Linked DNA regions of Victivallis lenta. The protein of the gene in region 1 binds, or shares a complex with, the protein of each later gene. Links are inferred from orthologs where the notes say so. Each region holds a gene or a part of one and is shown on either strand. Other genes may lie near its edges.

Evidence for each region.
Region 2: the proteins of FYJ85_RS14945 (region 1) and FYJ85_RS12510 are in contact, whole or in part, in a crystal structure (PDB 6PL5), measured with the Thermus thermophilus proteins. The link is inferred for Victivallis lenta from one-to-one orthologs. Residues at the interface, in WP_223903423.1 of Thermus thermophilus: Phe161, Val165, Phe168, Val169, Leu172, Pro198, Tyr199, Glu202, Tyr211, Arg212, Asp213, Gln220, Val221, Gln223, Ser224, Ile226, Ala227, Ile228, Gly229, Ser230, Gly266, Phe267, Val270, Leu274, Tyr277, Gly278, Leu281, Phe285, Leu289, Arg297; in WP_223903432.1 of Thermus thermophilus: Arg4, Ile5, His6, Leu8, Ala9, Phe12, Ala15, Leu16, Leu19, Gly20, Arg22, Ala23, Trp24, Leu26, Gln27, Val28, Tyr31, Tyr34, Leu36, Leu43, Thr45, Asp47, Lys156, Gln157, Gly158, Ser160, Val184, Leu201, Glu202.

The regions. Positions count from the first base shown.
Region 1 is NZ_VUNS01000017.1:101,652-108,085, reverse strand. Bases 1-2,871 are described here. They hold FYJ85_RS14945 (FtsW/RodA/SpoVE family cell cycle protein), read left to right. Parts: upstream 1-777; coding sequence 778-1,965; downstream 1,966-2,871. Other genes in these bases: FYJ85_RS14940 (hotdog domain-containing protein), read left to right, coding at 2,546-2,871; FYJ85_RS14950 (adenylosuccinate synthase), read left to right, coding at 1-699. Also shown: more of FYJ85_RS14940, read left to right, coding at 2,872-2,923; FYJ85_RS14935 (metallophosphoesterase), read left to right, coding at 2,920-4,371; FYJ85_RS14930 (hypothetical protein), read left to right, coding at 4,448-4,693; FYJ85_RS14925 (GntR family transcriptional regulator), read left to right, coding at 4,989-6,113. UniProt on the Escherichia coli protein: Peptidoglycan polymerase that is essential for cell wall elongation. Also required for the maintenance of the rod cell shape. Functions probably in conjunction with the penicillin-binding protein 2 (mrdA).
Region 2 is NZ_VUNS01000013.1:36,557-43,118, forward strand. What follows is about bases 2,467-5,465. They hold FYJ85_RS12510 (penicillin-binding transpeptidase domain-containing protein), read left to right. Parts: upstream 2,467-3,016; coding sequence 3,017-4,915; downstream 4,916-5,465. Other genes in these bases: mreC (rod shape-determining protein MreC), read left to right, coding at 2,467-2,469; FYJ85_RS12505 (hypothetical protein), read left to right, coding at 2,467-3,020; FYJ85_RS12515 (Gfo/Idh/MocA family oxidoreductase), read left to right, coding at 4,986-5,465. Outside these bases: FYJ85_RS12490 (hypothetical protein), read left to right, coding at 1-432; FYJ85_RS12495 (NAD(P)H-dependent flavin oxidoreductase), read left to right, coding at 530-1,564; more of mreC, read left to right, coding at 1,597-2,466; more of FYJ85_RS12505, read left to right, coding at 2,466-2,466; more of FYJ85_RS12515, read left to right, coding at 5,466-6,206; rbr (rubrerythrin), read left to right, coding at 6,318-6,562. UniProt on the Escherichia coli protein: Catalyzes cross-linking of the peptidoglycan cell wall. Responsible for the determination of the rod shape of the cell. Is probably required for lateral peptidoglycan synthesis and maintenance of the correct diameter during lateral and centripetal growth.

The DNA.
Region 1 (6,434 bases):
GCGGCCGACTACCTGAAGGATTATGTCTGCGACACCGTTTATCTGATCAACGACGCGATCAAATCCGGCAGGAAGATCCTCTGCGAAGGCGCGCAGGCCGCGCTGCTCGACATCGACCACGGCACCTATCCGTTCGTCACGAGCAGCAACACGGTCTCCGGCGGCGCCTGCACCGGAGCCGGCATCGCGCCGCAGAAGATCCGCGATGTCTGGGGCGTCATCAAAGCCTACACGACCCGGGTCGGCGAAGGCCCGTTCCCGACCGAGCTTTTCGACCAGGACGGCGAAACGCTGCGCCAGGTCGGCCATGAGTTCGGAGCCACCACCGGGCGGCCGCGCCGCTGCGGCTGGTTCGATGCGGTCGCCGGACGATACGCCTGCATGGTCGACGGCGTCAACAAGCTCGCGGTGACCAAGCTCGACGTGCTCGACAGCTTCGACAAGATCGGCGTCTGCGTCGCCTATGAGATCGACGGCAAGGTCACGAAGGAGTTCCCCGCATCGGTCGAAGAACTCGCAGCGGCCAGGCCGGTGCTCGAGTGGCTGCCGGGCTGGAAACAGGACATCAGCGGCGTTTCAAGCTACGACGAGCTGCCGGAGAACGCGAAGAAGTACCTTGAACGCATTACCGAGCTGGTCGATTCCGAGCTCGCCATCGTCTCCGTCGGCCCCCGCCGCGACCAGACCTTCGAAATCTGAACGGCAAACTAACGATAACACCGGGGGGCGAAGCGGAATAAATTCCGTTTCGTCCCCCTTTTCAGTGAAAAGCGGTTCATGACTGCGAAAAGGAAACAACAGCCGGATTACGGCCTGCCGATGCGTCTGCTGCACTACCTCGGCAGCTTCGATTTCGTTCAGGTCACGGCGCTGCTGTTTCTGATTGCCGTCGGGCTCGTTTTCATCTACTCCACCGGCGTGCAGATCGGCACGGCGACCGCCCTGCAGGCCTTCAACCGCCAGCTGCTGTGGGTCGGGAGCGGCACGCTGCTCTGGCTCATCGGTTCGATGCTGAACCTGCGGCGGACCGAATACAAGGTTCTTTCGCTGCTCTTCTATCTGTTCACCCTCGTGCTGCTGCTGCTGCTGCCCTTCGTCGGGCAGAAGGTCAACGGGGCGGTCAGCTGGCTGAATATCCCCGGCGTCGGTTTCCGGCTCCAGCCCTCCGAATTCGCGAAGCTCTCGCTGATCATGCTGCTGGCGGCGATGTTCTCAACCGCGGTGTTCTCGGTGAACAAATTCTTCTGCCTGCTGCTCTCCGGCATCACCGTCGCGATTCCGCTTGTGCTGATTCTGAAGGAGCCCGACTTCGGCAGCGCCCTGATCCTGCTGCCGATTTATCTGGCCATCGTGTTCTGCGCGGGGCTCAAGTGGCGGTACATCATTTTCGTCTCCGTCACCTCGACCGTCGGATTCGGCCTCATCGTCGCCAACGAGGTGCTGAAGATACGGCCTTTCCTGAAAGGCTACCAGCTGAACCGCATCCTCGCGTTCCTGCATCCGGAGGACTTTCTCGCCAGCACCGGCTACCAGCCGTGGCAGGCCTACCTTGCGGTCGCCTCGGGCGGACTCACCGGGAAAGGCATCGGCGAAGGGACCCAGAACTCCCTCGGCTTCCTGCCCCAGATGGCGGCCAACAACGACTTCATCTTCTCGATCATCGCAGAAGAGACCGGCTTCATCGGCTGCGCGCTGATTTTCCTCGCCTACCTGCTGCTGCTCTACTCGATCCTGCGGACCGCGTTCCTGACCGATGATCCGTTCGGGCGCTATCTCTGCATCGGCATTGCGGCAATCATCTTCACACACTGCTTCATCAACATCGGCATGAGCATCGGCCTCACGCCGGTGACCGGCCTGTCGCTGCCGTTCGTCAGCTACGGCGGCTCCTTTTTCCTGATGCTGATGGCGGCCTGCGGACTCATCCAGTCCGTGTACCGCCACCGCGACGACGGCAAATCCTGACCGTCTTTCCGGCTTCATTCACCTTACGCGGGAAAAATTTTCCAAAAAAATTAGACAAATCTAATTTGCGTGCTTGCAAACCGCTTTTGCGGTGATATAGTAATGGTGTTCTCCGGAAAAGAAACGGGCACTCTTTTCCCCGCCCTCCCCCGGATGCTTTTTCTGCATTTTCAGCATCCGCGGGAGGGTTCTTCTTACCCAATCCCATTCCCCCGGGCATGGCGGCGGCATATCCGTTCTGCCGCCGCAGCACCCCATGTTCCCGAAATTCCGGGAAGCTTTATCGGCAACCTGCGCAATGCAAACCTGCGCCCGCCATCCGGAAAGAAAGAAGCCGGATGCAGGGAAAACATCCGGCCCGGGAAAAAGGGAATAGGGAACGAAGAATCCAAACCTCCGCGGGAACTGCGGAATATCCGTTCTTCGCTATTCAACATATACTGTCGAACGCAGGTTTTCAAGCCATTTGATAAAAAAATATCTATATTTATATACTTTATCGATATTCCCCCCCTTTCCGGTTTGCCGGCGGCGGCCAATGGAATTATATTGATCCGGCAAACAGGGAGGATGCAGCACCATGAGTCAATCACCGGAACAACTACCGTTCTTTCTCGGTTCCCGGCTGGTAAAAGAGCTCGACCTCGGCGTCGGCGGCAATCTTTACGGCGGCCGGATGCTCGATTTTACAGCCGAACAGGCGGCGATTCACGCGGCCCGGTGTACCGGGGAATCCCATCCGGTCGGCTACCGGTTCTCCGAATTTTACCTGACGCGGCCGGTCAAGGCCGGCGAAATCCTCGATTTTTATGCGGGCAAGCCGGAGTTCGGCCGCAGCAGCGTCACCTTTTCGATCGAAGCCCGGGTCGGCGGTGAGCGAGCGCTCCGCGGCGAATGCACCTTCGTGGCAATCGGTCCCGACGGCCGGAAAAAAGCCCTGAAGGAGCGGAAACCATGAGCATCCGCCTCGCAGTCGTCACCGATATTCATTATTCCGGCGGCCCGAACCGAAGGAATCCCGGCCGGAAGGGAGCTTACGGGGCCCTGCTGCTGAAACGGTTCCTGAAACTGCTTGAAATCGAAGGCTGGCCCGATGCGGTCATTGCGGCCGGCGACCTCATCGACCCGGCAATGGCCGGGGACCGCGCCGCAATCGGCCGCCTGAACGAGCTCGGCGCCCTGCTGCGGGAAGTGCCGGTGCCGGTCATCGCCATTCCCGGCAATCACGATCTTCCGCCCGCCGCATTCTATGAATGCATTCCGAAGCCGCCGGAGTATATTGAGATCAAGCGCACCAGGATCATCCCGTTCCTCGACCCGGAGCGGCCCGGCTGGAACGCCGAGCGGCTGCCGGAGGAGCTGGCGAAATTCGACCGGGCGCGTTCCGGTTTCGACGGACAGCTCGTGGCACTGCAGCACGTACCCGTTTTTCCGGCCGGGACCGGAAACTCTCCTTACGGCTACCGGAACCGGGACGAAATCATCGCAAAAATGCACGCGACCGGCTGCGTGCTCTCCATCTCCGGCCACCATCATGCCGGGAGCGAACCGGTTTTCGACGGGAAGGCCACGTTTCTCTGCGCGCCGGCCCTCTGCGAGTCGCCGTTCTCTTTCGCCCGGATCGAACTTGACGACAACGGAACAGTCAGATACGAAACCGATTCATTCCGGCTTCCGGACGGTTTCGAATGGTTCGACCGCCACACGCACACGCCGTACGCCTACTGCGGGGAAAATATGGATTTCGAGGCGGAAAAGGAGTTGATGGAGATGTTCAATCTCGCGGGCTGCGACGTGACCGAACACAGCGGGCAGCTCTACTTCACCAAGCGCGGATTTTTCGGTTTCGACTGGTTTTTCAACGGGTTGCGCGAACCGTATGCGGTGAACCGGCTCCCGGACTTCCTCGCATATTGCCGCTGTTTCGGCGACGAACGGTTCCGGGCCGGCTTCGAAGTCGATATCACCCGGAAGTGCGAACCGGTCATGACAACCGCACTGCGTGAAAATGCGGCAGCCCTGATCGGGGGAATTCACCATCTTGACCCGAACTGTCCGCCGGGAGAACTCGGGGAGCTCCATCTCCGCATGATCGAAGCGTACGGCCGGGCCGGAATTCCGGTACTGGCCCATCCGCTGCGAATTCTCCGCAAGCGGGGCATCGACCCGGAACCGTATTTCGACCGTATCATCGCGCTGCTGAAAACATACCGCATGGCGGCCGAAGTCAATTTTCACCATAACAGCGCGCACCCGGAATTCACGCGGCGCGCGCTGGCGGCCGGAGTGAAGCTCAGTTTCGGAAGCGATGCGCACCACCTGTCTGATTTCGGTTTTCTGCAGCCGCACATCCGCCTCTTGCGGAGCCTCGGTTTCGACGGCGACTGGCACGATATTCTGTATTGAAACCGGCTGCCGCATCTTTCCGGCTGGATTTTTTGAGAAAAGGTACTATATTAGTGACAGGAAAGGAGCTGTTCGCATGGCTGACGCATCGAAAAACAACACCGCCCTGCTGCTGGGCATGGGCTTGGACGGCCGGGATGAGCATCGCCGCATCACCCGGGGCGACAACTTCTGCCTGGTCGGCGGCTCCGAGGAAACCCATGAGAAAATGACTGAGACCGCCGTCAAATTCAACGAAAAGCTCTCGAAACGCGGCAAGCGACTCGGCGAACTCTCCCGCGAGGAGTTCACCGATCTGATCCGCGAAGCCTCCGGCAAATAAGCGCACGCCGCCCTCCGTGTCCGGCGCTGTTTTCCGAAGTGTATCACTTCATTGTCATACAGTCTTCCGTCAGCGGCCCGCAGTTCCCCCCGCGGCCGGGACATCCACACTCCTCACCGCACATGCCCGATCAATGAATCGCCCTTCTCCCTGGCCAAACCGCACAGCGGCGCGGGGACATCGATTTTTGAATTATTTTTCATTTTCCTATTGACATTCTTTTTATTTCTGGTATAATTAATACAGAAATACACCAAATACAAAGTGTATTACCAATAAAAAGAAAACGAAATTCATGGATAAATACGACAACATCATCAAAGAGTGCCGCGATCTGGTCGAGAGCCTCCCGCCGGGAGCAACGGTGCCTTCCGTACGCCGGCTGATGAAGCGCTTCGGCGTCAGCCAGCTCGTCATCACCCAGGCGATGAACGAGATGAAGAAGGCCGGCCTCATCGTGTCGCAGGTCGGCCGCGGCACCTTCAAAGCGCCTGCCGACAACCGGGAGAACTGTCCGAACGGCGTAGTGTCCCTGCTGCTGCCGGACTGGCAGTCCAGCTTCACGGCCGCAATTCTCACCGAATTCGCCCGCCATTTCACGGCTTCCGGATACACATTGAAACCGTGCTACCACAACTACGGCATCGAACGCGTCACGCCGGAAATGCTGCCGGCGGAAAGCGATGCCCTTATCGTTTACTGGCACTGGGATTTCGACCTCAACACCTGGGAACACCTGGCACGGCTGGACTATCCGGTGGTGCTGATCAACAGCGCACCGCAGGGACTCGGCATCAATGCGGTCAGCACCGATAACGAACTCGGCGGCGCCATGGCGGCCGGCCATTTCCTGAACAACGGCCACACGAAAATCGGCATGATGCTGACCCAGCCGCAGCTCGACAGTACGGTTTCACGCCGGAACGGATTTGCAAAATACCTGATGGTCAATGGAATCACTCCGCTGATCATCGACTGCAACACCCGCCCCGGCGAGCAATCCAGCGCCCGCGCCTACGAAAAAATGATGCAGCTCGGGCGCAGCGGAACCTTCGACTGCACCGCCCTCTTCTGCGACTCCGACCTCGGCGCGCTCGGCGTTATGCGCGCCTGCCATGAACTCGAACTCTCCGTTCCGAACGATCTCTGCATCATCGGTTTCGACAATATCCCGGAATGCGGATTTTTTCACCCGGCACTCTCTTCAATCGACCAGAACCTCGGCGAGTGGGCCGTCGCCGCCGAGAAGATCATCCACGCCTGCCGCAACGACCCGCAGGTACGCCGGACCGGCCGTCAGACTCTGATTGCGCCGTCGCTGGTGCTGCGGGAGAGCACCCGGCGCTCCGCCGCCGGAGAAACGGTCATCCCCTGGAAACGGCCGGAAGGGTTTCCGCACGGAAATATTGCCGCCCGGTAAAACCGGAATCAATCGGTCACCATTTTCCGCGCCGGAAGAACGTGTTCCGCGCACGGGCAGAATATCGAATTGTCCCGAAGTAAAAAAAGCAGGAGAAACAACCAGAAAAAACAAACATCCGGCAGCCGAGTCCACTCGCCGGCTTAACTCTTTTCCATGATACGACATTTAAGGAGGTTTTATAAAGAAGATATATTTCACGTTGATCGAGCTGTTGGTGAATATGTCACATATATAACCGCAATTGCGTATAATACCGGGTATGTGAAACAAAACAGCATTGCCGCCCGGCAAAAAAGCGCGGTATGCGCCGCGCAGCGG
Region 2 (6,562 bases), on another replicon or contig:
ACCGGCGAACACACCTCCGCCGACCTCTTCGATCTGCCGGAGATCATTCAGCAGAGGGCCGACGCCGCCGCCCTCCAGCAGGAGCTCCGGCTCCGGATTCTCGCTCTCGGCGAAGGAAACGACGGCCCGTTCAACCGGCTGCTGCAGGATCTGGCCGATGCGCTCATGCGCCTGCCGCTGACGCCGCCTGCCCGTCCGGAGCCCCCCCCTTCGTCGGGGGAACGGTTCCGGCAGGCCATCGCGCGAATCCGGAACGATCTCGAGAGGCGCGCAAAAATAGAGGCGTTCCTCGACGCGGTGGAAATGGAGAACCGGATTCCGGCCGACTTTTACCGCGACGCGATCCGGGAGGCGAACCGTCCATCGCCGCTCCTCACCGAACGGGAGGAAAAATTCCTCGAACGCGTCGAACGCGAGTGGCTTGACGATTGAAAAGGTTTCCCTGCAATGCTATATTAGCAAGCTGCCGCACCACCCGAATGCGGCGGTTGGGAAAAAAGGGAATCAAAACAGGGAAAATGAAAGAAGAATGATGAAAGATTTATCGATGCTGACCCCGCTCATGCGTCGCGGGAGTGAATTTCTCGGCGTGAAGTATCCGATCATCTGCGGCGCGATGACCTGGGTTTCGGAGCCGAAACTCGTCTCGGCCGTCTGCAACGCCGGCGGCTTCGGCTGCCTGGCCGGCGGCAACGCCCCGTGCGACATCCTCGAAAAGCAGATCCACCAGCTCCGGGAGCTCACGCCGAACAATTTCGCGGTGAACCTCATCACGATCGCCCCGGCCTACAAGGACCACCTCGCGATGCTCGACCGGGTCAAGGTGCCGTACATCATCTTCGCCGGCAGCTTCCCGAAGGAGAAGGAGATCGCCGCGGCCAAGGCCACCGGCGCCAAGGTGCTCTGCTTCGCCTCGACCGTCTCCATCGCCGAGCGCATGATCCGGTTCGGCGCCGACGGCATCATCCTCGAAGGCAGCGAGGCCGGCGGCCACATCGGGCATGTTTCGAGCATGGTTCTGATCCAGCAGGTGCTTTACAAATTCCACAAGGAAATTCCGATCTTCATCGCCGGCGGCATCGGCACCGGGAAAATGATGGCGCACCTGCTGACCATGGGTGCGGCGGGCGTCCAGCTCGGCACCCGTTTCGTCATGACCGAGGAGTCCACGGTCCACCCGGCCTTCAAGGAGGCTTTCCGCCATGCGAATGCCCGCGACGCGATCTCGACGCCGCAGTACGACCAGAAGCTCCCGGTCGTCGCTGTGCGCGCGCTGCGCAACAGGGGGACCGACCTCTTCGGGCAGCTCCAGCTCCGCCTGCTGCGCGAGCTCGAAGCCGGCACGATCCACCGCGCCGAAGCGCAGGAGGAAGTCGAGAAGTTCTGGATCGGCGCGCTGCGCCGCGCCGCCGTCGAAGGCGACGTGGACAACGGCTCCCTGATGGCCGGCCAGTCGGTCGGCCTCGTCGACAAGGTCATGACCGTCCGCGAGCTCATCGACGAACTGCTCGAAGGGGCGGAGGACGAACTCGTCGAACTCAAAGCGAAACTCTGCGGCTGCTGACCGCACACGGAAGCGGGAGCTGAGCATCATCGATGAAGGAACCGGGCAAACAATCCGACCGCAGAGTCGTTTTCGCAGCGACGGTTCTGCTCGCGCTCCTGCTCGCATTCGCCGGGTACCGGGCGCTCCGCCGCAGCGCGGGGCTCCTGCTCGGCGATTTTTTCTACCCGTATCTGACGCTGACGCAGCTGGCGACGCAGGGGGTTTCGGAGCAGTCGCTGCTGCTCCTCTCCCGCACGGAGCTCGCGGCCAAAGCCGAAGCGCTGATGGCCGAAAACCGTACCCTCGCCGTCCGGAGCCGCGAGGCCGGAACACTGGCGGAAGAGAACGCCGAACTGCGGCGGCTCCTGACACTGCCCGCCCCCGTCGCGTGGAACTACCGCGCCGCCCAGGTGATTCTGCGCGACCCGATGTTCTGGCGGGAGCGGTTCCTCATCAGCCTGGATGCGGATTCCGGCGTGACGCCGGGCGCAGCGGTGATCGCGGCGGGGCCGGACGGCGTTCCGGCGCTGGTCGGAATCGTATCGCGCGTCGGCCGCCGGAATGCCGAGGTCGACACCCTGTTCGCATCGTCGCTGCGGCTCTCCGCCGCATTCGAAAACGGCAGCACCGGCTTTCTGAATACGGGTGAACGCCAGCCGGTCGCCGGCAAGCTCCCGGTCGGACACCTGCCGGTCAACGTCAAATTCACGCCCGGCGAAACGGCGCTGACCACCGGCTACGAAGCCGGCATTCCGCGCGGGATTCTGATCGGCCGCCTCAGCACGGTCGACGAGGTCGATCCGGATTTTTCCAGTGCGCAGCACATCTCCGGGCTGCTGACGCCCCATGCGGATTTCGACAATCTGCGCTTCGTGACCGTCGCGATCCCGACCGGCGCGCCGCCGGAGGAGAACCGGCCATGAGGACGGTCTACGTCTTCGCGCTTCTCGGTTTCGCTTTTCTGGCCGAACTCCTGGCCGGGAGGCTCGATCTGCCGTTCTTTCTCGCCGCGCTCGTCGTCTATTACGTCTCGCTGACCACATCGCTCGGAATCGGTTTCGCCGTCTCGATCGGCTTCGGCATTCTGCTCGACCTCGCCTACGGGCGGGATCTGCCGGTGACGGCGGCGATTCTCGCGGCCGCGCTGCTGGCCGGCAAGCTGATCCGGCTCAAGGCGCCGACCCATCCGTTCGAGACCGCGCTGCCCGGCATGGGAATCGCGCTCGTCGCCATTCTCGGCGGCGGGATCGTCCGGCTCTCGCTCTCGACCCAGCCGGAACAGGTCGACGAATTCCTGTGGGAGCTGATCTTCTTCGGCGCGCTCGGGCTTTTCCTGATGCCGCTCCTGACGCTGCTCTTCGACGCGGCCGGCTCCCGGCTCGGACTCGGCGCCGCCATCTGCGAGCCGAAAGCGAGCTTCGAACGGCTGCGGCCGCGCCGGGTCCGCGAACCGCGTGGAGGGAAAAACCAATGAGCCCGAACGCCAGACGCCCCGCCCCGCGCCGGGAAAAGAAGCCGGCGCAGGGACTCCTGGAAACCGAACACCTGCGGCTGCTGATCTTCGGCGGAATCATTCTGCTTGTCTTTCTCATCATGATCGTGAAGCTCGGTTATATCCAGACCCGCGCGGTGGACAAGAGCAAGGAGGCCATTTCGCGCCAGTCGCTGCGGCGGATCCGCATTCCGGCTACGCGCGGCAAAATCTACACGCGGGACCTCACGCTTCTGGCCGGCGGCAGCAGCGATTCGAATCTGGTCATCTACCCGCAGGAGATGCAGGTGAAAGGGTCGCAGGGCAAAACCGTCAGCGCGATCTTCGACGCGGCGGAGACCATTTCCAAAGCATTGCGGCGGACGAATCCTCTGACGAAGGAGGACATCACGCGCCATCTGAATTTGCAGCCCGGGCTGCCGCTCGTCCTCTTCCGCCAGTTGACCCAGCCGGAGATCGCGCGCGCGCTCGAGAGCGGACGGTCGCTGAAGGGCGTCGGGCTCGAGTCGGATGAATCCAGAACCTATCCGGAGGGAAAGCTTGCGGCCCACATCATCGGCTACACCCGGCTTCAGGACCCGCAGAGCGCCAGCGACCGGCGCGACTTCTCCTATTATGTGCCGGACCGCATCGGCGTGGAGGGGATCGAGCGTGCCTTCGACCTGCTCCCGGGCTCCGACGAAGACGACGAGGCCCGGCCGCCGGGCCTGCGCGGCCTGCCTGGTTACTCGCTCGTCCAGGTGGATCATCTCGGTTTCATCCAGAACAAGCTGATCAGCAAGATCGAGCCGCGGCACGGCAACAACGTGATCCTGACCATCGATTCGCGCGCCCAGAGAATCGCCGAATCGGTCATCGCCGGGAAACGGGCGGCGATCGTGGTGCTCGACGCCGCGAACGGCGACGTGCTCGCCTCCGCCTCGAGCCCGAGCTACGACCTGTCGGCAGGCTTCACCCCGTTCATCCGGGCGGATTACTACCGGAAGCTCCTCGCCGACCCGGACCGGCCGCTTTACAACCGCGCGCTGCTCGGCAACTACACGCCGGGTTCGATCCTGAAGCCGCTGGTGGCGCTGGCATTCCTGAACTCCGGCGTATCGCCCGCCGAAATCGTGAATTGCGACGGGTACACGCAGATCGGCAACGCGCGCGTCCGCTGCGCCGCACGCAACGGTCACGGTCCGCTGAATCTCGAAGGAGCGCTGGCCAAATCCTGCAACGACTACATGATCGAACACGCGCTGAAAACCGGGCTCAACCCGATCGCCGAGGTGCTCCGTTCGGCCGGCATCGGCCGCCGCACCGGGATCGAGCTGCCGGAGCTGGCCGGAACCTTCCCCTCGGACGCGGAAAAGCGCAAGCGCCAGAAAATGCGCTGGACCAATTACGACACCGGTCTGCTTTCGATCGGCCAGGGCATCATTACGCTGACTCCGCTGCAGGGGGCGGTCTACGCCGCCGCCCTCGCCAACGGCGGAACCGTCTGGAAGCCGCACGTGGTGTACCGCGTGGTCGATTCGAACCGCAGTCCGCTCTACGAACGCAAGGCGGAGCCGGTGGGCGAGCTCCAGGCCGGGCGTTCGGCCCTCGACGTCGTCCGCCGCGGCATGTTCGACGTCGTCAATACGCCGCGCGGCTCCGGCCGCGAAGCGAAGGTGGAGGGGCTCGACCTCTACGGCAAAACCGGGTCGGCCGAAGTCGGCCCGCTGAGCAGCCGGTTCCTGACCACCTGGTTCATCGCCTTCGTCACCTACCGCGGCAGGACCTACTCCTGCTGCGTCATGGTCGAAGAGGGCAAGTCAGGCGGCCGCAGCTGTGCGCCGCTGGCGGCGGAGTTCTTCCGGCGCTACCTGCTCGAGACGCCGCGCTCGACTTGAATGTCCGGGGGACAAACACTATTTTATTTCGGCGCGATTCACAATTTTTCAACAGGAGAGGCTTTTCACCATGATCAATGTCGCCGTTATCGGGGTCTCCGGATTCGGAGCCGTGCATTACAATGATTTCGTCCGGGAACATGCGGCGGGGAGAGTCAACGTCGTCGCCGCCACCGTCATCAACCAGTCCGAAGAGGCCGAGAAGTGCGCCTTTCTCCAGTCGATCGGCTGCCGGCTCTTCACCGACTACCGCGTCATGCTCGAGGAATTCCGCGGCAAAATCGACATCTGCTTCATTCCGACCGGAATCGCCATGCACTGCCCGATGACCGTCGCGGCGCTCGAATCCGGAGCAAACGTCTACGTCGAGAAGCCCGTGGCGCCGACCGTCGAAGAGACGCAGATCATGAAGGAGGCCGAAAAGCGGACCGGCAAATTCGTCGCGGTCGGCTACCAGACCATGTACCAGCCCGAAACCCGCCGGATCAAGGAGCTTCTGCTGGCCGGCGCCATCGGCAGGCCGCGGATCTTCAAATCCTACACGCTCTGGCCGCGCAACGATGCGTATTACAGCCGGAACAACTGGGCCGGAATGCTCTCCGTCAACGGCAAATGGGTGCTTGACAGCCCGTTCACGAACGCGATGGCCCACTTCCTGAATCTGCTGATCTTCTATGCGGGCACCAGTTTCGAGGGGACCGTCGACCCGGTCGAAGTGCAGGCCGGGTTGTTCCGTGCCAACCGGATCGAAACCAACGACTTCGCCACGATCAGGATCAAAAGCGCGCTCGAGCAGCAGATCTATTTCCATGTAACCCATGTCTGCGAAAAAAACGTGAATCCGATCTCGCGCATCGAAGGCGACGCCGGAACCATCGACTACGACGAGCAGCGCACCGTCGTCACGCTCAAAAACGGCGACACCGAGGAGTTCGCCTCCACGCCGCATGACGAAATGCGCAAGCACATCTACGACGCGCTGCTGAAGCGCATGGAGGACCCGAAGCAGTTCATCTGCACGCTTGACCTCGCCTCGAAGCACACGCTGATCTCGAATGCCGTCTTCGACTCCGTTCCGAACCGCGACATTCCGCAGGAGGAGGTCCGCACCGTCACCGAAAACGGCGTGAACCGCCGGGTGGTTCCCGGCATCGACGACGCGATCCGCCGCGCCTTCGAAGAGAGCCGCCTGGTCGACACCCGCGACTTCGCCTGGGCCGTTCCCGGAGAACCGTTCGCTCTCGCCGGATACCGCGGATTCACCGGGCGGCTCATCAAAAACAGCAAATAATTCATTTTTTTCCATTTTCGCATTTGCATTTTTGATAACTATTACTATATTTAAAGCAATGACAAGCCCGTTTCGTTATGAAACAGCAACATAACTCAAGGAGAGTGAAAGATGGCTGACCTCAAGAACAGCAAGACCGCCGAAAATCTCGCACATGCGTTCGCCGGAGAATCCCAGGCCCGCAACAAGTACACGTACTTCGCCGAAGTCGCCCGCGCCGAAGGTTACGAGCAGATCGCCGCGATCTTCGAAATGACCGCCAACAACGAGAAGGAGCACGCGAAGCTCTGGGCCAAGGAACTCGGGCTCATCGGCAGCACGGCCGAGAACCTGAAGGCCGCCGCCGCCGGCGAACA